3 regions of the Ruegeria sp. C2 genome follow, and region 2 is predicted to be linked to each of the others. Evidence: riboswitches for the same ligand, from Rfam matches in the RefSeq annotation. Region 2 holds a riboswitch; each other region holds the start of a gene.
The links. Region 2 has a riboswitch for cobalamin ahead of ACR0IV_RS09950 (energy-coupling factor ABC transporter permease). Riboswitches for the same ligand answer to the same signal wherever they lie in the genome.

Region 1: it holds a riboswitch for cobalamin, as region 2 does, so the genes downstream of both, ACR0IV_RS13125 (DUF1636 family protein) here and ACR0IV_RS09950 (energy-coupling factor ABC transporter permease) in region 2, are expected to answer to the same signal.
Region 3: it holds a riboswitch for cobalamin, as region 2 does, so the genes downstream of both, ACR0IV_RS16550 (hypothetical protein) here and ACR0IV_RS09950 (energy-coupling factor ABC transporter permease) in region 2, are expected to answer to the same signal.

Annotation. Positions count from the first base shown of each region.
Region 1 is NZ_JBQFRZ010000003.1:179,595-186,717, forward strand. It holds gene ACR0IV_RS13085 (malate--CoA ligase subunit beta) at 1-84, opposite strand, end outside; gene ACR0IV_RS13090 (aminotransferase class V-fold PLP-dependent enzyme) at 101-1,342, opposite strand; gene ACR0IV_RS13095 (LuxR C-terminal-related transcriptional regulator) at 1,560-2,189, shown strand; gene ACR0IV_RS13100 (energy transducer TonB family protein) at 2,203-3,213, opposite strand; gene ACR0IV_RS13105 (ExbD/TolR family protein) at 3,210-3,587, opposite strand; gene ACR0IV_RS13110 (ExbD/TolR family protein) at 3,592-3,918, opposite strand; gene ACR0IV_RS13115 (MotA/TolQ/ExbB proton channel family protein) at 3,950-4,606, opposite strand; gene ACR0IV_RS13120 (hypothetical protein) at 4,603-5,037, opposite strand; cobalamin riboswitch at 5,205-5,408, shown strand; gene ACR0IV_RS13125 (DUF1636 family protein) at 5,511-5,867, shown strand; gene ACR0IV_RS13130 (ABC transporter ATP-binding protein) at 5,864-6,649, shown strand; gene ACR0IV_RS13135 (ABC transporter substrate-binding protein) at 6,666-7,123, shown strand, end outside.
Region 2 is NZ_JBQFRZ010000002.1:45,903-53,025, reverse strand. It holds gene ACR0IV_RS09965 (ammonium transporter) at 1-715, shown strand, start outside; gene ACR0IV_RS09960 (amino acid aminotransferase) at 785-1,969, opposite strand; gene sseA (3-mercaptopyruvate sulfurtransferase) at 1,969-2,823, opposite strand; cobalamin riboswitch at 2,965-3,176, shown strand; gene ACR0IV_RS09950 (energy-coupling factor ABC transporter permease) at 3,232-3,909, shown strand; gene ACR0IV_RS09945 (CBU_0592 family membrane protein) at 3,927-4,196, opposite strand; gene ACR0IV_RS09940 (helix-turn-helix domain-containing protein) at 4,193-4,756, opposite strand; gene ilvD (dihydroxy-acid dehydratase) at 4,864-6,696, shown strand; gene ACR0IV_RS09930 (sulfotransferase family protein) at 6,872-7,123, opposite strand, start outside.
Region 3 is NZ_JBQFRZ010000006.1:55,365-62,487, reverse strand. It holds gene ACR0IV_RS16575 (histidine phosphatase family protein) at 1-11, opposite strand, end outside; gene recR (recombination mediator RecR) at 90-683, opposite strand; gene ACR0IV_RS16565 (YbaB/EbfC family nucleoid-associated protein) at 748-1,092, opposite strand; gene ACR0IV_RS16560 (DNA polymerase III subunit gamma/tau) at 1,234-2,991, opposite strand; gene ACR0IV_RS16555 (protein-tyrosine phosphatase family protein) at 3,161-3,664, shown strand; gene ACR0IV_RS16550 (hypothetical protein) at 3,668-4,075, opposite strand; cobalamin riboswitch at 4,164-4,387, opposite strand; gene ACR0IV_RS16545 (alpha/beta hydrolase family protein) at 4,510-5,367, shown strand; gene rsgA (ribosome small subunit-dependent GTPase A) at 5,385-6,464, opposite strand; RNA gene ffs (signal recognition particle sRNA small type) at 6,574-6,672, opposite strand; gene ACR0IV_RS16530 (bifunctional 2',3'-cyclic-nucleotide 2'-phosphodiesterase/3'-nucleotidase) at 6,712-7,123, opposite strand, start outside.

The DNA.
Region 1 (7,123 bases), on a different contig from region 2:
CGGGCTGTAGGCGAGAGCCCCCGAAGGTGTTTCGACGCCGAACTTCGACAGAAGCTCTTTTGCCTGATATTCGTGGATATCCATCTGCATTTCCTCCCGTTTATGCAGCGATAGATGTGCCGTAGCGGCTTTCCAGAAGCGCATCGATGGCTTCGAAATCCACCGAGCCGCCGATCTCGCGGATCGCTTCGGCAAAGAGTTTTACGATGCGGCTGATCGACTGGTGGTTCAGCTGGTTCAGGATGCCGATGCGGACCTGTACCGGTGCGCTGAGCGTCGGCCAGATGCCAAAGCCACGGGCGCGGCAGTTCTGCACCAATTCCATCTCGCGGCCCGCAAGCTCGGCTGGCAGGTTTAGCACCACAAGGCTGGGCATGTCCGAGGTGACCTGGCAACCCATCGCGGTGACGGCGTCGCGCAGGACGGCCTCATGCGTGCGATAGGAATGCGCGCGTTTGGCCAAGCCTTCCTGCAGAGTCAGGCGCAGCGATTCATGGAAGGCGGCGACAGCATAGCCCGAATGGGTACGGTGATAGGTGCCCTTTTCCACGTCTTGCCCGTCAACGATGCCCCAGTGGCGTGCTTCGAAAATCGGGTTGTGGACGTAGGTATAGGCGCCGGTGGTCTTCAGCGCATCGATATAGGCGTCGGTGAAGCTGACCGGCGCATAGGTCAGCGGTAGGCAGCACAGCCCTTTTTGCGGGCATGAAGCCCAGCCAACGACACCCGGATAATCATCGATGCGGAAGTCCGCGACGCCCAGCGACGAGACAGCGTCGATCAGACCCATCGCTCCGTGGCGTTCACAGGCATCCGAGAAGCCCTGGATGTCGTTCACACGGCCCGAACCGGTTTCCCAATGCGCCATGAAGGCCCATTTCGGTTTGTGCCGGGCCAGAACCTCTTCGACCATCTCTCCGGTGACGGGCTGGCCGTGGGGAACTTCGATCACGGTGACGCTGGCGGCCTGCGGGTCCAGCGGGTTGGCCGCGTGTTCAGCCGGGGTCGCGGCCTTGATGCGCAGGGTCAATGCATCGATGCCCGAGAAAGTGCCGTTCGTGAAGGCCACGATCTTGTCGCCTGGCATGACGGCCGAGAACATGGTGTCGAGGCCGCTCCACCCCGTGCCCGCGACAGCAAATGTATAAGCGTTTGATGTGCCCCAGACCTCGCGCAGCATATGCTTGCATTCGATCATCCCGCGCAGAACATCACCGTGCATGTGATCAGCGATGCCGGCCCGGGCAAAGGCCTGCAGAACGCGGGCATCGGTGTTTCCCGGTCCGGGACCTGCGGCCAGGGTTTCCGGGATTTCGAGGCTGGGGTAGATTTGAAAAGTCATATGTTCCTCCGCGGCGGCAGGGACAGGTTTCGCCCCGCTGATCGCCTTTCCTTGGAGGAGAACCGAAACTTGCGTCATTGCGCAACGTAACTTACTACTGCTTTGGGATACCTATTTGGATGGGTAAATACCTATCCAAACAGGTAAATATACTGATGTATACCAACATAGTTCCTACCCATATGGATGGGTTCTTGCGAAATTGGACAGGAAATCAATGACCGAGACGTTACAGCGCCCCATCGATGTCATGCTGGCCAACAACAACCCTCTGGTCCTCTCGGCTATGTCCGAAATCTTTGAGCGCGATCCGCGATTCTCGCTCGTGGCGACCTCGGCTACGGCCGAAGGCTTTCTTGGTACGGTCATGCGCATCCCGGTTGCAGTGGGGATAGTATCTTGGGAACTGCCCGCGTTGGGCGCAGCCAAACTGATCGAGGTTTTGCGCGAGCAGGCCAACGCCCCGCGGTTTGTGGTCTATGGGGATGAAGCCGGGGATGTGCCGCGTCAGGCCATGCAGGCGGGGGCTGCCGGGTTCGCACCGCGCTCTGGTGACGTCGAAGGCCTGCTTGAAACCTGCGTTGATGTGGCCAAAGGCAAGATGGTTTTTCCGTTCATCGACGTGCGCAAGATGCAACAAAACCCGTTGCAGACGCTGTCGCGCAAGGAACTGGCGATCCTTGAAGCTTTGGCGACCGGCATGTCCAACCGGGAGTTATCGAAAGAGCTGCAAATATCGACCAATACGGTGAAATTCCACCTGTCGAACATCTATGAGAAGCTATCGATCAAGAACCGCGCGCAGGCGATCGCGTTTTATTATTCTTCAAAAGCCGACAATGGTTAATGAGACCTGAAGGTCAGCCATTCTGATAGTAGAAAGAGAGTTTTCGGCTCACTCCACCCGGAGGCGGCGGGAAAGGGGCTGCTCTGCGGATCTGCTCTTTTGCGGCACGGTCGATCTGGGTTGAACCGGAACTGTCGGTTATCTCGACCCATGCGAGTGTGCCATCCGGGTCGATCTGAAAGAAAACCCGCGCAAATCCGCGCTCGGACACAAAGACTGCAGGGGTCCGGTTCAAATGCACCAGTACCAGCCCGGCATAGTTGGTGGTGTTGGAATTACCCGGCCCGCGCCCGCCCGACTGACGCTGACGATCGCCGCGGGTAAAGGCATCGGTGCCCTGGCGCTGAAAGGTCGTTAGTGGCGACTCGATGAGCTGTTGTGGAAAGCGTAACTCGGCGAATTGGTCCGAGCTGTCGGCCGCGCCTTCAGGCGCTTCGCTGGGTGTGCGATCAGGTAGGCGTGGACGGATGGACTCGGTTACTGCCTGCTCTGAAGCCGCAAGATCCGCCTCCTCCTCCGGCTCCAGCGCAGCGATGACCGGGGGGGCGGGCGCTTCGGCCTCTGCCAGCTCTGGTTCCGTGGCCGGTTCGCCTTGCGGGATTTCAGCAACCTCATCAATAGAAGTCGGCTCTGCAGTCTCGGCATCAGCGCGCGCAGGTTCTTCGCTGTCTGGGGGATCAGCCGGTTCGGCGTCCTGCGGTTCGATCACCTCCGGCTGAACCGTTTCAGCTTCGCCGAAATCGGGGGCAAAAACGCGTTGCGGATCGTCGGACGCAACCAGTGCTTCGCTGGTGGGGATTTCGGCTGCTTCCGGTTCTGGGGTTTCGGCAGGTTCGGGTTCCACTGGATCGCTGGGCGTCTCCGCAAGATCTTCGAAGCTGTTGCTCAGGTCCACCACGTCGGAATTGCCTTGTGCGGCAGGTTCACCCGGTTCAACAGATGCAGTCATGCTGAGGCCGAGAACGTGCAAAATCAGCGACACCAGAATGGCCAGCGCGGCAACTATGACCGACCCCCGGATCATTCCAGTGTCCGTTTTGTGACCAGAAACACGGAAGGCGCACCATTGCGGCGCAGCAGGCCCGTGACTTCGATCAGGCGCGCACCCGGAGCATCACGATCCGGAACGATCCGTACCGGCCCTTCATCATGATCGGCCATGAAGGTCTCGGCATCGGTAGGTGTTCCGCGAAAGCTCAGCGTTCCATCCTTGTGCAGAACCAGCGCGTCGGGCGGTTCGCGCCCTTCGAGCTCTGACGTGTCCACAAGGTCGAGGTCAGGGTCCAGTGGTGGTGCGATGGTACCGGTGATCAGAAAGAAGATCAGCATCAGAAAGACGACGTTGATCAAAGCTATCGTTGAATCGCGTTTTCGGCGGGGGGCGGTCTGGCGGATCATCGGCTCACTCCAGCACCAGAACGCTGAGCCCCTCGCGCCCGCGCAGCCGAACCAACAGATCCGTCAGGCGTTGGGCCGTGACATCGGTATCGAGGCTGACGAGCACCTGCCCGGTTTCGATCTCGGTCGCGAGATCGTCCAAGGTTATCGCCGTGCCGTTCAACACAAGACGTTCCGCACCGAGCTGTAGAAAGACCCGCTCAGACGGTTCGCTGGTTTGCGCGGTTCCGCCAGTCGTGCTGCTCAGCTCGATCTCGCCGAATTTTGAGAAGGTCGAGGTCAGCATGAAGAACAGCAAAAGCAGAAAGATCACATCGATGAGTGGCGTCATCGACAGGGTCCGCCGGACAAATGGCGCCCGGTTACGCATGTTCCGGCACGGCTGAAATGGCCTCGGCTTCTTTGGCCAGCTGACCTGGTACCAACACGGTCCGCAGTGCTTTGTCTGCAAAGACCCGCTCGCGCGCGGTGCGGCTTTCGAACCATGACAGAACCATTGAGGTCGGCATCGCAACCGCCAGCCCCACGGCGGTGGTGATCAGCGCCACCCAGATGCCACCCGCAAGCAGCGACGGGTCAATGGAGCTGCCTGCCTGTTGCAGGCTTTGGAACGCTTCGATCATACCCAGAACGGTCCCGAACAGCCCCAGCAAAGGCGCGAGTTGGGCAACGGTGTCAAGAAGGCGAAAACCGCGCTCCAGCCCTGCCAGGGCCAATCCGGCTTCAGCATCCAGACGATCATCGAGACCGGGTAGATCGGGCGCATCCATGGCTGCACCGACCAATGGGGCCAGATAACTGTGGCTTTTCGCCAATCGCGCGCGTGCAGTCTGATGATCCCCGGCATCCCATGCCGTCAGGGCCTGGGACAGCACCCGATGTCGTCCAACTCCGGTCACGGTGAATTGCCACAGTTTGTAAAGCGTGACGGCCAGAGCCAGCACTGACATCACGATCAGAATGGCCACCACTGGCCCGCCCAGAGCCACGATCTGGCGCAATGCTTCAAGCGCGTTCATCCCAAAAGCTCCACATCTATCCGGCTGGTAAGGTTCAGTCCTGTTGCACAGATATCGCTTTCTGAGCCGTCGACAACGCAGCTGTTTGCGCCATTGATCAGAACGCGCCCGATCGAGTCGCAGTTGAGATCGGGCAGGCCGAACTGACGCACGCGCGGACGGTCTGCCGGCAGATCCCGAAAATCGAACAGAGAAAGCGTAACGACACGGCCCGAGCTGTCGAAAATGACGGTCTCAAAAGCTGCCTTCTCGATATCGCTTCCGGTTTCGTTCTGAACCAGAAAGGTCAAGCGGCAGGCGCCGTTCACCTTTTGCACGGTATTGAGCTCCAGCAACAGTTCCGAGGGGTTGTCGTCAGCAGATTGCGCCAGCGCCGAATTTGTTGATGAAATTGCCAGCACAGCTACCAGAGCGAGGCGGTGATACGGCATGAGCGGGCTCCTGATTGTTTAGCGCTGAGGGTTTGTCCCGCGCATCTTTGCAGGGGTTGATCCCTCTTATCCAATCCAACCGAGACGTGAAAGAGCGGGTGGCGCGATTGTGTCCGGCCGACCGGTAACGCGTGATAACTTTCGTATTGACGCATTCATCGATCTCAGGCACTGAATCCGGTGATGGTTCCCAAGGGTGCGCCCGTGGGATGAAAAGGGAATACGGTGCGGTCTACACTGGCCAAACCCGTAACTGCCCCCGCAACTGTAAGCGGCGAGCGAAGCCAAACAGCCACTGGCCCCAAGGGTCGGGAAGGATGGCCAAGCACCGACCCGCGAGTCAGGAGACCTGCCATCAGTTGTTCAACCAAGCCGGGGCGGGGCGTCCTGGAAGGAGGCTTTGATGGCACGTGATACACGTGTTTCTGTAATCAGCACCTTCGCACTGCGTTTGGGCAGAGGCGGAGGGTTATATGCCTGGCGCACCTGATCATTTTGTTCTGATCTGTTCGACCTGTGCGGCCGCGCAATCAGTGGATGGAGTGCATGATACGCTTCAATCGAAGCTGCCCGAGCATTTTGCGATCCGGGCTGTCGATTGCATGGCAGGATGCGCGCATCCCGTGACCGTAGGCTTTCAAGCGGTCGGCAAGGCGCAGTATCTATTTGGTGATATCCAGACATTGATTGACGTCGAAGCCCTGGCCGAGTTTGCCCATCAATATCAACAGAGCCCGGATGGCTGGACCAAGGCCAGCGAGCGTCCGCGTGCCCTTTACACCAAAACCTTGTCTCGCATGCCCCCGATCAGTCAGGAGGTTTCGATATGACCGTCCAGCCGTTTCTGGTGGCTTCGGATCTCGAATATTATGCCTTGAATGGGGACATACTGCTGCAAGGCGTATCCTTTGAGCTGTCCGAAGGGTCAATACTGGCAATCGCGGGCCCCAACGGTGCAGGTAAAACCACACTGCTGAATTTGCTGTGTGGGGCGGAAGGGCTGGCACTAGGGGATGTTTTGCTCAAGGGGCGCAGCCTCAAGCAACTCTCGGCAAAAGAGCGTGCTCGGATGATCGCGGTGGTCAGTCAGCAAGAGATGCCTGACGGGCGCTTGTCGCTGCGGGATTATGTGGCGCTTGGACAGATTCCGATCCGCGCGGACCGATCTGCAGGTGAACACGCGCAGGAACTCAGCCGTATATTGGAGATTACGGGCCTTGGCGCGCTGGCTGACAAGAAGATGGCCCAACTGTCGGGTGGTGAGCGTCAGCGCGCGCATATCGCTCGGGCGCTGGCACAGAACCCGACTTTGCTGTTTCTTGACGAGCCGACCAATCATTTGGATCCCGATGCGAAGGGGCGGATGCTGTCTCTGGTCGCTGATCTGGGTATTACTGTCGTCATGATCGTGCATGATTTGGTCATGATCCCTGAATTCGCCACCCACGTTGCTCTGATGAAATCCACGCGCCTGACCGGGTTTGGTTCGGTCGACGAGGTACTGACATCGGAACGTGTGCGCGAAACCTTCGGTGTCGATTACCTGCGCTTTCATCACGAAGGCCGCATGATCCCCGTTCTGGACATCCGAAGAACAACGCTTTCCACATAAACTCAGGAGACTATCAATGAAGCAAATCTGGTCCGTGGCGCTGGTCACTGCCATGGCAAGCGGCGCCGCTGCGCAAGAGGTGACGGTTGACAATTGCGGTGAGCCGCTTGTCTTTGATGCCGCGCCAGAACGTCTGGTCGTGCATGATATGAATATGACCGACATGGCCTTTGCGCTGGGTCTGCAGGACAAGATCGTCGGTCTGACCGGCATCACCGGATGGTATAAGACCAGCCCCGAGTTCGACACGCTGCGCGGCGATATCCCTGAACTCGCGCCGAAATACCCGACTGTCGAAAATCTTGTTGCGGTCGAACCTGACCTGTTCTTTGCCGGTTGGTATTACGGTATGAAGCCGGGCGGAGATGTGACCCCCGGCACACTGGAGCCATTCGGCATCAGGACTATGATCCTGACCGAAAGCTGCGTCCATCTGGACAAGGATCGCCCCGAAGCCAGCATGAACCTGCTGTT
Region 2 (7,123 bases):
TGTACACTCGGTTGGTGGCTGGGCCGCTCTGGCAGGTGCCATCATCCTTGGCCCGCGTATCGGCAAGTATAAAGATGGCAAGGTACATCCGATGCCCGGTTCAAACCTGGCGCTAGCTACTTTGGGTACATTCATCCTGTGGCTGGGCTGGTTCGGCTTCAACGGAGGCTCACAGCTGGCAATGGGTACTGTTGGGGACGTGTCCGACGTGTCGCGCATCTTTGCCAACACCAACATGGCCGCGGCCTCTGGCGCCGTCGCCGCTTTGATCATGACACAGGTCATGTACAAAAAGCCCGACCTCACCATGGTTCTGAACGGCGCGCTGGCCGGTCTGGTCTCGATCACGGCGGAACCGCTGGCCCCGACCCTGTTCGGTTCGCTCTGGATCGGTGCTGTCGGCGGTATCATCGTGGTCTTCGCGGTTCCGATGCTGGACAAGTTCAAGATCGACGACGTCGTGGGTGCCATCCCGGTTCACCTGTTCGCCGGTATCTGGGGCACCATCGCCGTGATCTTCTACGGTGAGGCGAGCCTGATCACTCAGCTGACCGGCATTGTCGCCTACGGCGTGTTCACCTTTGTCGGCGCGCTGATCCTGTGGGTGATTCTGAAATCCACTCTTGGCATCCGCGTCAGCGAAGAGGACGAGATCAACGGCCTCGACATGGCGGAACTGGGTATGGAAGCCTATCCGGAGTTCTCCAAAGGCTAATAGCCAACCACGTACAAACAAAAAAACCCGGGCGTTCGCGCCCGGGTTTTCCTTATTCAATAACGCCGTTCAGACGCCGACATCGACAATCGCCTGCGCCAGAATCGGCACCGTATTGGCGTTCAGACCGGCGATGTTCAGGCGGCTGTCGCCGACCATGTAGATCCCATGATCGTTGCGCAGTTGCTCGACCAGTTCAGGTGCCGCACCAAGGCGCGAGAACATGCCGCGGTGCTGAGCGACAAAACCGAAACGATCCGACCCGCTGAGACGTTGCAATTCGTCAGCCAGTTGCTGACGCAGGCCCAACATGGACAGGCGGACTTCTTCCAGCTCGGCGGCCCAGTCGGCGCGCAGCGCGTCATCATTCAGGATCGTCGTTACCACCCGTGCGCCATGATCTGGCGGAAACGAGTAGTTCTGACGGTTCAGGAAAGCTAGTGTCGATTGGTTCAGAGCCGTTTGCGCCACATCGTCGCTGATCGCCATCAATAGGCCGGTCCGTTCGCGGTAGACGCCGAAGTTCTTCGAGCAGGACGCCGCGATCAGGCAGCGCTTGACCGACGAGGCAACCAGACGGGTCGCCTGAGCATCCTCCTCAAGGCCGTCGCCGAAGCCCTGATAGGCGATATCGATCATCGCCACGAGGCCACGCTCGTTGATCAGGTTCACAACCTCCTGCCACTGCACCATGTTCAGGTTGGCTCCGGTCGGGTTGTGACAGCAGCCGTGCAACAGAACCACGTCGCCCGCATTGGCGGTTTTCAGGTCCTCGATCATGCCGTCGAAATCGACGCCGCGGGTTTCACCGTCGAAATAACGATACTGGACCGTCTCGATCCCCAGATAGTTCAGGATCGACAGATGGTTCGGCCAGGTCGGGTTCGACACAAAAACACGGGCCGACGGATTGGCCATGCGGATCATCTCAAACGCCTGACGACAAGCACCGGTGCCGCCCGGTGTCGCCACGGCGGCGATGTTGGCGCGCGGGACCGATGTACCCAGAATCAGACCAATCATGGCATCGGCATAGGCTGGGTCACCGGCCAAACCGGTATAGGCCTTGGTCTCCTGCTCTTCCAGAATGCGCTTTTCAGCCGCTTTTACGGCGCGCATGACCGGGGTGATGCCCTCAGCGTTTTTATAAACGCCAACCCCCAGGTCAATTTTCTGATCGCGCGGGTCATCGCGATACATCTGCATCAGCGCCAGAATCTTATCGGCTGGCTGTGGCTTGAGGTTCTCGAACATCAGTTCTCTCCGGTTGCGACGGGCAGGGTTGGGAAGGCACCCCATTCAGCCCAGGAGCCGTCATAAAGCGAATGATCTTTTTTACCCATGCGTTCAAGCGCGAGGCTGAGGATCGCAGCCGTGACGCCCGAGCCGCAGGATGTGATTGCGGGCTTCGACAGATCTACACCTGCGGCCTCGAATATGGCGCGGCACTCTTCCGGCGACTTCATGGTGCCATTTGCGTTCAGCAGCGTGCCAAAGGGCACATTGCGAGAGCCTGGAATATGACCCGAGCGCAAACCTTCGCGTGGTTCTGGCGCGGTTCCGGCAAAGCGGTCGGTCGAGCGCGCATCGATGATCTCATGATCGTTCAGCTTGGCCGCAGCTGAAACCTGCGTCACGTCACGTACCAGATGGTTTTGTACGCGAACGGTCATGTGGCGATCGCGAACGACGGGCGGCAGGTCCTCAATCTCGCGACCTTCGGCCTGCCATTTCGGCAGTCCCCCATCCAGAACGGCAATATTGTCCTGACCCATCAAACGGAACAGCCACCAGACGCGTGCGGCAGACATCAGCCCGGCCCCGTCATAGACCACGACCTGATGGCCGTCGCCCACCCCCATCGCCCGCAGGCGGGACATGAATTTCTCGACCGGAGGTGCCATATGCGGCAGGTCCGAACGGTGATCGGCAATGTCATCAATGTCAAAGAACCGTGCACCGGGGATATGGCCTGCATCATACTCGGCCTTCGCATCGCGGTTCTGCGCGGGCAGATACCAGGACCCGTCCAGAATCCGCAGATCCGGGTCCTTGAGATGCGCGGCCAGCCAGTCTGTGGATACGAGAGTTTTCGGATCGTCCTGCATCAAAGCCTCCCCTGAGCGAGCTTGGATTTTCCCTATATGGGCACGGCCAAACGTTCAAGTCACGCCGCAGTTCAGAACCCGCGCGGGGACAGTTTTTTTCCAACCACATGCTTGGCGTGCTTGACAGACAGCATTCTGTGGCAGAAATCTGTGCGACATGGTTCCCAAAGGGGTTTCCCCAGAGGGATGAAAAGGGAATCCGGTGCGACAAATCCTGTCAATTCCGGAACTGCCCCCGCAACTGTAAGCGGAGTATCGCCCCATCAGGGCCACTGACCGAAATGATCGGTTGGGAAGGCCGGGATCGATCCTAATCCGCGAGTCAGGAGACCTGCCATGCACAAACCGGGCATCCGCCCAATTTCAACACGTTTCTACCGTCGGGTGTGACGGTAAGGAGAACAAACTATGCATATCGAACCGGGCGTCGTAAACGGCGCCAAACTTGTCCTGAGCTATGCCACCGCGGCCGGGGCAGGGCTTTATAGTCTGAAGCTGGCGTGGGAGAGCGTCAAAAACAGTGGTGTTGCAAGCCTTGCAGTGCGGTCTGCCCTGACAACCGGCCTTGTTTTCACATTCTTTGAAGTTCTGCCTCATTTCCCGGTGGGAGTGTCAGAGGTGCACTTTATTCTGGGCTCGACACTGTTTCTTTTGTTCGGTGCCGCCCCGGCTGCGATTGGCCTGATCCTGGGCCTCTTTGTTCAAGGGTTTTTCTTGGCACCCTTCGATCTACCCCAGTTCGGAATGAACATGACGACGTTGCTGGTGCCTCTGTTTGCCTTGCAGGCACTGGCAAACCGCATCATTGCGCCGAATACAGCCTATGTTGACCTCAAGTATTCTCAGGCACTTGCGCTGTCGACCGCCTATCAGGGTGGTGTCGTGCTCTGGGTGGCCTTCTGGGCGTTCTACGGTCAGGGTTTCGGTGCCGAAAACATCGCCGCCGTGGCCAGCTTTGGCGGCGCTTACATGATGGTTATCCTGATTGAGCCCCTGGCCGATCTTGCCGTTCTTGCGGTTGCGAAATCCATGAAGGGTCAGAACAAGCTCGGCCTGTTCACGCCGCGCCTTCTCAGCGCAGCCTAAGCATCCTGCGCCGCGCACTACTTTGCGCGGCGCAACCTGAAATACTGAATGATCCCGATCATGCTGATCAGAATCCAGAACCCCTCGATCAGCATCGACGCCAGATTGAAATTCTCGAGCAGCGAATAGACGATCAGAACCGATCCCAAGAGGTTCACCACCGGAAACGCGAGATCGTCAGAATTCATCATCCGCATCTGTGTCGCAAAATAGGCCGCGACCACGATCAAAGCCCCAAACGAGCCAATAGCGTCGACGATGGTGAGGCTGTCGAGAACTGCAATCATAAATGGGCCTTGCCGTTTTCAGAATACTCGTTGTGCTGGGCGTAGTGGTGCATGTTCAGGAATGCGGCACCCTCTGCACCCGCGCGGTATCCATGGGGGACATCAGCGGCAAAGCGCAAGCCCTGCCCGGCCTGCAATGACACCCATTCCCGATCGCGCAGGATCTCGAGCGTACCTGAAAGCACAAACACCTCCTCGGTCACACCAGCGGCATGGGCGGGGGATTCGTGGCTTTGGTTCGGATGCAAGCTGACGTGAAATGTCTCGGCCCCTAGGGCGGGGTCGAAGGGAAAGACGATCTTGACCTCTATGGTCCCGGGGAAGGTCACGGTCTGGAAAACCGACGGGTCACCCAGCGCCGTATCGATCAGCGCGCTGAGTGGTAGCTGGAAGCCTTTGGCGATTTTCCACAAGGTCGCGATGGTGGGGCTGGATTCGCCGCGCTCTATCTGGCCCAGCATGGCTTTGCTGACCCCGGTCATTTCAGCCACCTTCGACAGGCTCAGCCCGGACGCCGTCCGCACGTCCCGTAATTTCAGCGTTATGTCGTCCGGTGCCATATCATCAACTTCCGAATCCTCTTGTACGTTATAGCGCACATGTGATACGTGCGCTATAACGCACGAACCCCAAGACATGCAACCCGAGGCAAAAGGGAAACAGCATCATGCCATTGTACCGATCCAGAACCTCTACCCATGGCCGCAACATGGCCGGTGCCCGCGGTTTGTGGCGCGCCACCGGTATGGGCGACGATGATTTCGGCAAACCGATCATCGCCATCGTAAACTCGTTCACCCAGTTTGTGCCCGGTCACGTCCACCTGAAGGACCTTGGCCAGATGGTCGCGCGCGAGGTCGAGGCAGCGGGTGGCGTTGCGAAAGAGTTCAACACCATCGCGGTAGATGACGGCATCGCCATGGGTCATGACGGGATGCTGTATTCGCTGCCCTCACGTGAGGTGATCGCGGATTCGGTGGAATACATGGTCAACGCACATTGTGCGGACGCGATGGTCTGCATTTCGAACTGCGACAAGATCACCCCGGGTATGCTGATGGCCGCGATGCGTCTGAACATCCCGGCGATCTTTGTCTCGGGTGGCCCGATGGAGGCTGGTAAGATCGATATCGCCGATCTGGATGCCAAAAAGATCGACCTTGTGGATGCGATGGTCGCCGCTGCTGACGACCGCTTCACCGACGAACAGGTTCAGCACATCGAAGAGAATGCCTGCCCGACCTGTGGGTCATGCTCGGGCATGTTCACCGCCAACTCGATGAACTGTCTGGCCGAGGCGCTGGGTCTGGCGCTGCCGGGCAATGGCTCGACCCTTGCCACACACGCGGACCGCAAAGAGCTGTTCCTTGAGGCCGGTCGCCGGATCGTCGAGATCACCAAGCGGCACTATGATCTGGACGAAAAAGGCTTCCTGCCACGCGAGATCGCTACGTTCGAGGCCTTTGAGAACGCCATGAGCCTCGACATCGCTATGGGCGGTTCGACCAACACGGTACTGCACTTGCTGGCCATTGCGCATGAGGGCGAGGTGCATTTCACCATGTCCGATATGGACCACCTCAGCCGCGAAGTGCCTTGTTTGTGTAAGGTCGCACCCAATACCGAGAATGTGCATATGGAAGACGTGCACCGCGCCGGTGGTATCTTCTCGATCCTTGGCGAGCTGAGCCGTGCGGGATTGCTGCACGAGGATTGCGCAACCGTTCATTCGGCTACGATGGGCGAAGCGATTGCCAATTGGGACATCAAGATCGCCAACAATCCCAAAGCGCAGGAACTGTTCAAGGCTGCACCAGGCGGAGTGCGCACCACTCAGGCCTTCAGCCAGTCGAACCGGTACAAGGAGCTGGATACCGACCGCCAAGGCGGCGTGATCCGCTCGAAAGAATATGCCTTTAGCCAGGATGGCGGTCTTGCGGTACTGTTCGGAAACATTGCCCGCGACGGCTGCATTGTGAAAACTGCAGGTGTTGACGAGAACATCCTGAAATTCACCGGCTCAGCCTATGTCTGCGAAAGCCAGGACCAGGCGGTGAACGACATCCTGACCGGAAAGGTCAAAGAAGGCGACGTGGTCGTGATCCGCTACGAAGGCCCGCGCGGCGGGCCGGGCATGCAAGAGATGCTCTACCCGACCTCATACCTGAAATCCAAAGGTCTGGGCAAAGCCTGCGCTTTGCTGACCGATGGCCGCTTCTCGGGCGGCACCTCGGGTCTATCAATCGGCCATGTCTCGCCCGAGGCGGCAGAGGGTGGTGAAATCGGGCTGGTGCAAACCGGCGACACCATCGAAATCGACATCCCGAACCGCAGCATCCATCTTGCGGTGTCCGATGAAGATCTGGCCGCCCGGCGCGAAGAACAGGATGAAAAAGGCTGGCATCCCGCAGCACCGCGCAAACGCAAGGTGTCTACGGCGCTGAAGGCCTATGCCAAGCTAACCACCAGCGCGGCGAAAGGTGCTGTTCGCCAGGTCTAGGGTCTACGAAGATGGGCGCGCTCCCGCGCCCGCTACGTGCTATCGGCAAAGCCGATACCCCTTGCGGACTTGGGCCCGGCGCCGCGCAAAGCGCGGCGCCGGGCCCAACCAGAGGAGATGTCTCATCAGAGACATTAACGATGGGCGGGAGGTCTTGCTCTTTAGTCTAAGTGACTCAGTCACCCAGCTTGGCGTGAATCTCGTCCAGATCGATCTCACCTACCGGCATCTTATTGGCCGGGTTTTCGAAATCGTATTTAAACAGTTCGAAATCTTGTTTGTAGATTTCATAGACCAGGTGCATGGACAGATCGTCAAAATAATCCTCGACCGGATGCGCGCGTTTGGGTCCGTGACCTTCGGATTCATTAAAGCGCGGAATTTCGGACAGGGTCACAGGGTGTGCGGTCTTGAGGTTGTCCAGAAC
Region 3 (7,123 bases), on a different contig from region 2:
TATTTACTCAAGACATGCACCTGAATTGAATGCAATTTGATTGTTGGATTTGGTGGCACTAGCAATGTCCGCAGATAGACAATGCCGATCTAGATCTCCTTCCGCGCCCGCAATGCCGCCGTGATTGTTCCGTCGTCCAGATAGTCCAGCTCGCCCCCAATCGGTACGCCTTGCGCCAATGAGGTCAGGCGGACCTGTCCCTCCAACTGATCGGCGATGTAGTGGGCGGTGGTCTGGCCATCGACGGTTGCGTTCAGAGCGAGGATGATCTCGGTGATCCCCTCGGCCACGACGCGGTCTTTTAACCGAGGAATGCGCAGCTCTTCCGGGCCGACCCCGTCAAGCGCTGAAAGCGTACCGCCCAGAACGTGATAACGCCCCTTGAACACACCGGCGCGTTCCATTGCCCAGAGGTCGGCTACGTCTTCGACCACGCACAGCTCTCCGGTCGCGCGATCCTCGCTATCGCAGATGTCACAGATATCGGTGGTGCCCACATTGCCGCAATTCAGGCACTCGCGGGCGGTGATGGCCACCTGTTGCATCGCGTCCGACAGCGGCGTCAGCAACAAGGCGCGTTTGCGGATCAGGTGTAGCACCGCGCGGCGGGCCGAGCGGGGGCCGAGGCCCGGCAGCTTGGCCATCAGGTCGATCAGATTGTCGATGTCACTGTTCGAACTCACTGCGCGTCCTCCTGCAAATGGGCCGGACTTGGGTGCCTAGCCTCGACTCCGTCAGGAGTGCCTATCAGAACGGCAGCTTGATGTCGGCGGGCAGGCCCATGCTTTCGGTAAGCTTGGCCATCTCTTCCTGCGAACGCTCGGCGGCTTTGGTTTGCGCGTCCTTGATCGCAGCCAGGATCAGATCCTCGACCACTTCCTTGTCGTCGCCGTTGAAGATCGATGGGTCAATATCGAGCCCTTTGAGCTCACCCTTGGCCGTGGCTGTGGCTTTGACAAGACCGGCACCGGATTCGCCAACAACCATCAGATTGTTCAGCTCTTCCTGCATCTCGGTCATCTTGGTCTGCAGGTCCTGTGCGGATTTCATCATCTTGGCCATGTCGCCCAGACCGCCGAGTCCTTTGAGCATCGATATTCTCCTGTAAATCGCGTTGCCGTCTAAATACGGGTGGCGCGGACCCGGCACAAGGGGCGAGGCGCGTCCCGTCCGTCGCCAAAGTCTTTGGGAAGGCCCTTCCGCCGGTTGAGCCTCACAGGTATCGCCTCGACCTCAATCCTCCTCGAACGGGTCCCATTCGTCTTCGACCTCAGGCAGGGCTTCGGTTTCGACCTGCGCCGCGCGTTGCTCAGGGGTTTCGATCTTGGTGATTTTGGCCTTCGGGAATTGCGCCAGCACCGCCTGAACCAAGGGGTGTTCGGTGGCCACATGCTTCAGCGCCAATTCTGCCTCATCGCGAATTTCAGCAATCGTTGCTGCATCGCCATCGGATACAATCGTCACGGCCCATCGATTACCAGTCCAGCGCTGCAAAGCTGATCCGAGCCGAGGGGCAAGGTCCGCGGGCGCATGGGGGGCGGGAGTAAACTCGATCCGACCCGGCTGATAGGAGACCAGACGTACACCGTTTTCAACTTCGACCAGAAGCTTGACGTCCCGATTGATCCGGATCAGTTCGACCACATGGTCGAAAGTAGGGTAGCGGGCCAGAGCGTTCGCCACGTCCTGGGCCAACGCTGCCGAGGGCGCGCCAGCTGGGTTGCGCGTTGCCGCATAGGTCGTTTGCGTCGCAACGGGGGTTGAGACGTTGCTCTGCGTGGCTGCCGGCAAGCCGCCTCCCGGCCCTCCGTTTGGAGGAGGCATGGGCGCATCCTGAAGGCGTTTTATCAACTCCTCAGGGCTGGGCAGGTCGGCCACATGAGTGAGGCGGATCACGGCCATTTCGGCGGCCATCATCGCGTTGGGCGCGGCGGCAACCTCTTCGAGTGCCTTCAGCAGCATCTGCCACATGCGGGTCAACACGCGCATCGGCAGGGCATCTGCCATCTGCTGGCCCCGGGCGCGCTCATCGGGCGAGACGGTAGGGTCTTCGGCGGCGTCTGGCGTGATCTTCACCACCGAGACCCAATGGGTAATCTCGGCAAGATCACGCAGAACGGCCAGCGGGTCTGCCCCTTCGGCATATTGGGCGCTGAGCTCGGTCAGGGCACCGGCAGCGTCGCCGCGCAGGATCATATCAATCAGGTCGAGTACCCTGCCACGATCCGCCAAGCCCAGCATCGCGCGCACCTGATCGGCGCTGGTTTCGCATGCGCCATGGCTGATCGCCTGATCCAGCAACGAGGTCGCGTCGCGGGCAGAGCCCTCGGCGGCGCGCGTGATCAGCGCCAGCGCATCTTCGGCGATTTGCGCGCTTTCGGCATCTGCGATCTTGCGTAGCAGGCCGATCATATCTTCGGGCTCGATCCGGCGAAGATCGAAGCGCTGACAGCGAGAAAGCACCGTGACCGGAACCTTGCGGATCTCGGTGGTGGCAAAGATGAACTTCACATGCTCGGGCGGTTCCTCAAGCGTCTTGAGCAGCGCGTTGAAGGCGCTGGTCGAGAGCATGTGAACCTCGTCGATGATGTAGATCTTGTAGCGGGCCGAGGCGGCGCGATATCGGACACTGTCGATGATCTCGCGAATATCATTCACGCCAGTACGGCTGGCGGCGTCCATCTCCATCACGTCGACATGGCGGCCCTCCATGATGGCCACGCAATGTTCACACTGGCCGCAAGGTTCGGTGGTGGGTTTGCCTTCGCCATCTGGGCCGATGCAATTCATGCCCTTGGCGATAATCCGGGCGGTGGTGGTTTTACCGGTGCCGCGGATGCCGGTCATGATGAAGGCCTGCGCGATGCGGTCGGCCTCGAACGCGTTTTTCAGCGTGCGCACCATGGCGTCCTGGCCAACCAGATCGGCGAAGGTTTCCGGGCGGTATTTTCGGGCAAGCACCTGGTAGGCGGGGCTGGGCGTGTCGGTCATGTCTGCTTTCGCGGATTCGAGTTCTGCCGCAGCGTAGAGGCCGCCGCCGTCCGCGTCCACCGCCCGACCGGATGATTTTCGTTTTGGAATGCGGGACGGGGCGGTTAAGATCAGACACTTGAAGACCCGTAGAAAGATCTTCTGATTAACGTTTCGGGGGGAACGTATAATGTCTCAGATGGTTATCCATGCACTTCAGGTTGGCGGAGGAACGCTCGCGCTGACATCGATGCCGGGTCGGGGTGGCGATTATCAAGGCGATCTGGATGCCGTCGCCGATTGGAAGCCCGGCCTGATCCTTTCAATGGCAACCGAGGTCGAGATGATACTCGATGGCGCCAGAGATTTCGGTATCGACGTTCGGAACCGCGCCTGCCGATGGGTTCATCTGCCGGTCGAGGACTATGGCACGCCATCACCCGAGGTGGACGAACGTTGGGTCGAAGCCAGTGCCGCAGTGCGTCATGCGCTGTCTGGTGGCGGGCGTATTTTGGTTCATTGCAAGGGCGGATGTGGTCGATCTGGTATGGCTGTACTGCGTTTGATGATAGAATGCGGCGAGCATCCGGATGCAGCGTTGCAAAGGCTGCGCGCGTTGCGACCCTGCGCTGTTGAAACCGACGAGCAGATGGAATGGGCGATCGCGCCCGCCGGTATTCTGGCTGCGGGCTGACTGTCAGGCAGACGGTCGGTATTCGGGTTGCACCGACGTAGTCTGGGCAAGTGTCAACACTTCGAGCATCGCGCATGGCGGGTTCGACAAGATACTTGTCGACAGTGCTGCGGTCTCGGTGCCGAACAAAAGGTCTGCGTAGCTGTCCAGATGCTCAATCGCGTCGTCTGATCCAGCACCGCAGAACACTCTGACTTCGTCGGCGCGCGCGCGAAAACGGGCGGTGCACCCATCCGTACAATGCGCCAGTTCGCTACTGCCCTGAATCTCGAATTCTGTAGTTGCCGCAGGGGCTGATTCCGCCATCGAGGTGGCCAGCGCCCGTGCGATTCGCGCCAAAGCCGGACAGGTTTTCCCCGTCCTTTGGCAAATTGTTGCCGAGAACTGGTGGGTTCCGGTTTTCCATATCATGATGCGCCCTCCGCGCGTGGGCTGAGGGTGTGAAACAGGTGGGACAGCACAGTGCAGTCTGGACCTGCCCGGACACCCCGCCCGAGTTTCAGTTTCGGTTCCGATGGCAGGTCTCCTGACTTGCGGGTCATCGCTTTGCCGACCTTCCCAGCCTTCAAGGCCAGTGGCGCTACGGCATTGCTCTCCGCTTACAGTTGCGGGGGCAGTCGCGGATTTGGTCCGTTCCGGATATTACCGGGCAGGGCCGCACCGTGTTCCCTTTTCATCCCGGCCTCGAACGAGGGAGCGGGAACCATCACCACATCGCTAGCGGTTGCGCACTTCCCGAGTCAAGCGGATTGAATGCCACAAGCTTACCTTTGGTCCAGCCACGTCAACCTTGACTCGAACGCGATCGAGTGAACTGATCGGTTCAGATAACGCATGAGGATCAGATGTTGGACGCTCAGCAAACCGTGATGACCGAGGAGTTCCGGTTCCCCGCCGGGCACGCGATGCTGTCCGCCCGCTTGTATCGGCCTGCGACCGATCCGGAAACGGTTGTGGTCATTAACAATGCCACAGGTGTACCACGAGATTACTATCAGCATTTTGCGCGTTGGCTGGCAGCTGAGCGCGGAATAGCCTGCCTGACCTACGACTACCGGGATTTTGGTCACTCGCTGACCGGGTCGCAGAAGGCCTCGACCGTGACAATGGCAGACTGGGCGCTGGTCGATATCCCTGCCGCACGGGCCGAGATGCGGCTTCGGTTTCCGGGTGCCAAGCTGTGGAGTATTGGCCACTCGCTTGGTGCGATGCTTGGGCCGGTGCAGTCGGATATCGAACAAATAGATCGGATGATCTGCGTCTGTTCAGGTCTAGTGACGCTCAAAGATCACCCGTGGCCTTACCGCGCGCTGGCTGCGTTGTTCTGGTATGGCCATGTGCCGTTGTTGGTCCGTGCTCTGGGATATCTGCCGGGCAAGGCGGTCGGTTTTGGTGAGGATCTGCCCGCGTTGATCTATTGGCAATGGCGCAAGTGGTGCACGGCTCCCGACAGCTATCTGCCCGAGATCGGAGAGACGCTGCCTCAGGCCCGTTGGTCCACCGCAGGCGGGCGTGTTGATCTGTTCGCCTTTGAAGATGACGAGATGGTGCCACCCGCAGCCGTGTGGCGGCTGGCCGATCTTTACGGCTCAAATGCCCATCGTCACCTGTTGTCGCCGCAGGAATTTGGTTTGCCAAAAGTTGGACATATCGGAGCGTTCGCCCGACGAAACGCAGCGGTTTGGCCCCGCCTGATCGACTGACCAGACGGGACGTTGCCTCACAGCTTCTTGCGCGACTTTTTCTGCTGCGTGACACTACGCACCATCTTGCCGAACGCTTTGTCCCGCGCGCGGGATTGAGCGATGGTTTCCGAGTTGCGCTGATCCTCGCGCCGCAACTTACGCCAACGCTCCAGCCGGGACGGGTCAAGCGTGCCGCTTTGGACCGCGACCTGAACCGCACAGCCGGGCTCGGTTTCGTGCTGGCAATCCGAGAAACGGCAATTCAGGCTCAGCTCCGTGAGGTCCGAGAAGACCTCATCGACTCCGTCCTGTGCATCCAGCAAACGCAGCGCCCGCATGCCGGGCGTATCGATCAGCCAGCCACCATTGCGCATCTGATGTAACGCGCGCGCGGTCGTGGTGTGCCGGCCCCGTGCGTCATCCTCGCGAATGCCCGCCGTGGCTTTTTCCTGCCCGGTCATGCCATTGGCCAGCGTGGTTTTACCCACTCCGGATGAGCCCAGCAGCGCACCGGTCTGACCCTTTGGGCACCACGAAAGAACCTGTTCGATCGCAGCCGGGTCCAGTGCATTGATCGCCAACACAGTCAGAAACGGATCGATGGCTTGCGCCTTTTTCACAAAGGTCTCGGGTGCATCGGAATTGTCGGCCTTGGTCAGCACGATCACCGGATAACACCCGGCCTGATGCGCAAGCGCCAGATAGCGTTCCAGCCGGGGCAGACTGAAATCGGCATTGCATGAGCTGACGATGAACAACACATCGACATTCGCGGCGATTAATTGTGCCGAAGCACCTGTGCCCGCAGCGCGACGCTGCAGCAGGCTGCGCCGGTCCAGCAGGTGGTGCACGCGTCTATCATTGTCTGCCAACACCCAGTCCCCAACCGCATAGTCGCCGGTGGGGTGGTTGGGGGTCAGCAACGGGATCTCGCCGTTGGGGCCAAGCCCGATCAACCGATCCCGATGAACGGCTGTGATGCGAAAGGGATTGCAGGTTGGGTCAGCCACGTGTTGCGCGGCAAAATGTGAGGACCATCCGAGGTCCGATAAAGAAAGAGACATTGGTCTGCCTGTTGTCAGAAACAGCGTGTCCGACAGATGGCGATCGCGCATCCGCTGGTCATGTGTTCAGGCAGTCAGAAGATCGTGTCGGATCAGAACCCGGCTGCCCGAAGGGTCATTGCTACAATCATAAAGCCCTCCTGTGGCTCAGGGGTTGATAAAGTGAGAGGCTGGACATCGACCCAAGCGGGACTCGTTGTGGCTGCTTCCTTCCGGACCTGACCAGGTTGGCGAGGCGCTCGCCCGCGCCAACCTCTCGACCCCCCATATAGGCCCGCTGCACCACATTGGCAACCCGTCAGAGGGTCAGTTGGATAGGCAGGAACCCGTCTTCGTCCAACGGCAGAACGCAGGGGTCATACTCGGCCAATTCATGCAGATAGGCACGGGCGGACGGGCCGGTGGTCAGAATTGCTCTGGCTCCGTTTGTCGGCCTTAGAATGAACGGGCGCGGCGCTTGCTCCAGCAGGTCATATGGCAGTTTGCTCGCCAGATAATCACGCAACACATCATGAATGAGCCACGCAGGCAGCGTGATCGGACAGGCATGTGGAATCGAAGGGAAATGCCCGCCGCCATTGGCGCGGTAATTGTTCGTTGCGACAATGAATTTCTGATCTGGAGTGATTGGATTGCCGCCCACCTTCAGTGAACGGATTCGGGAACAGGCCGGATTCGTCAGACGGCCAGCAGCGTCGAATCGTGCCGGT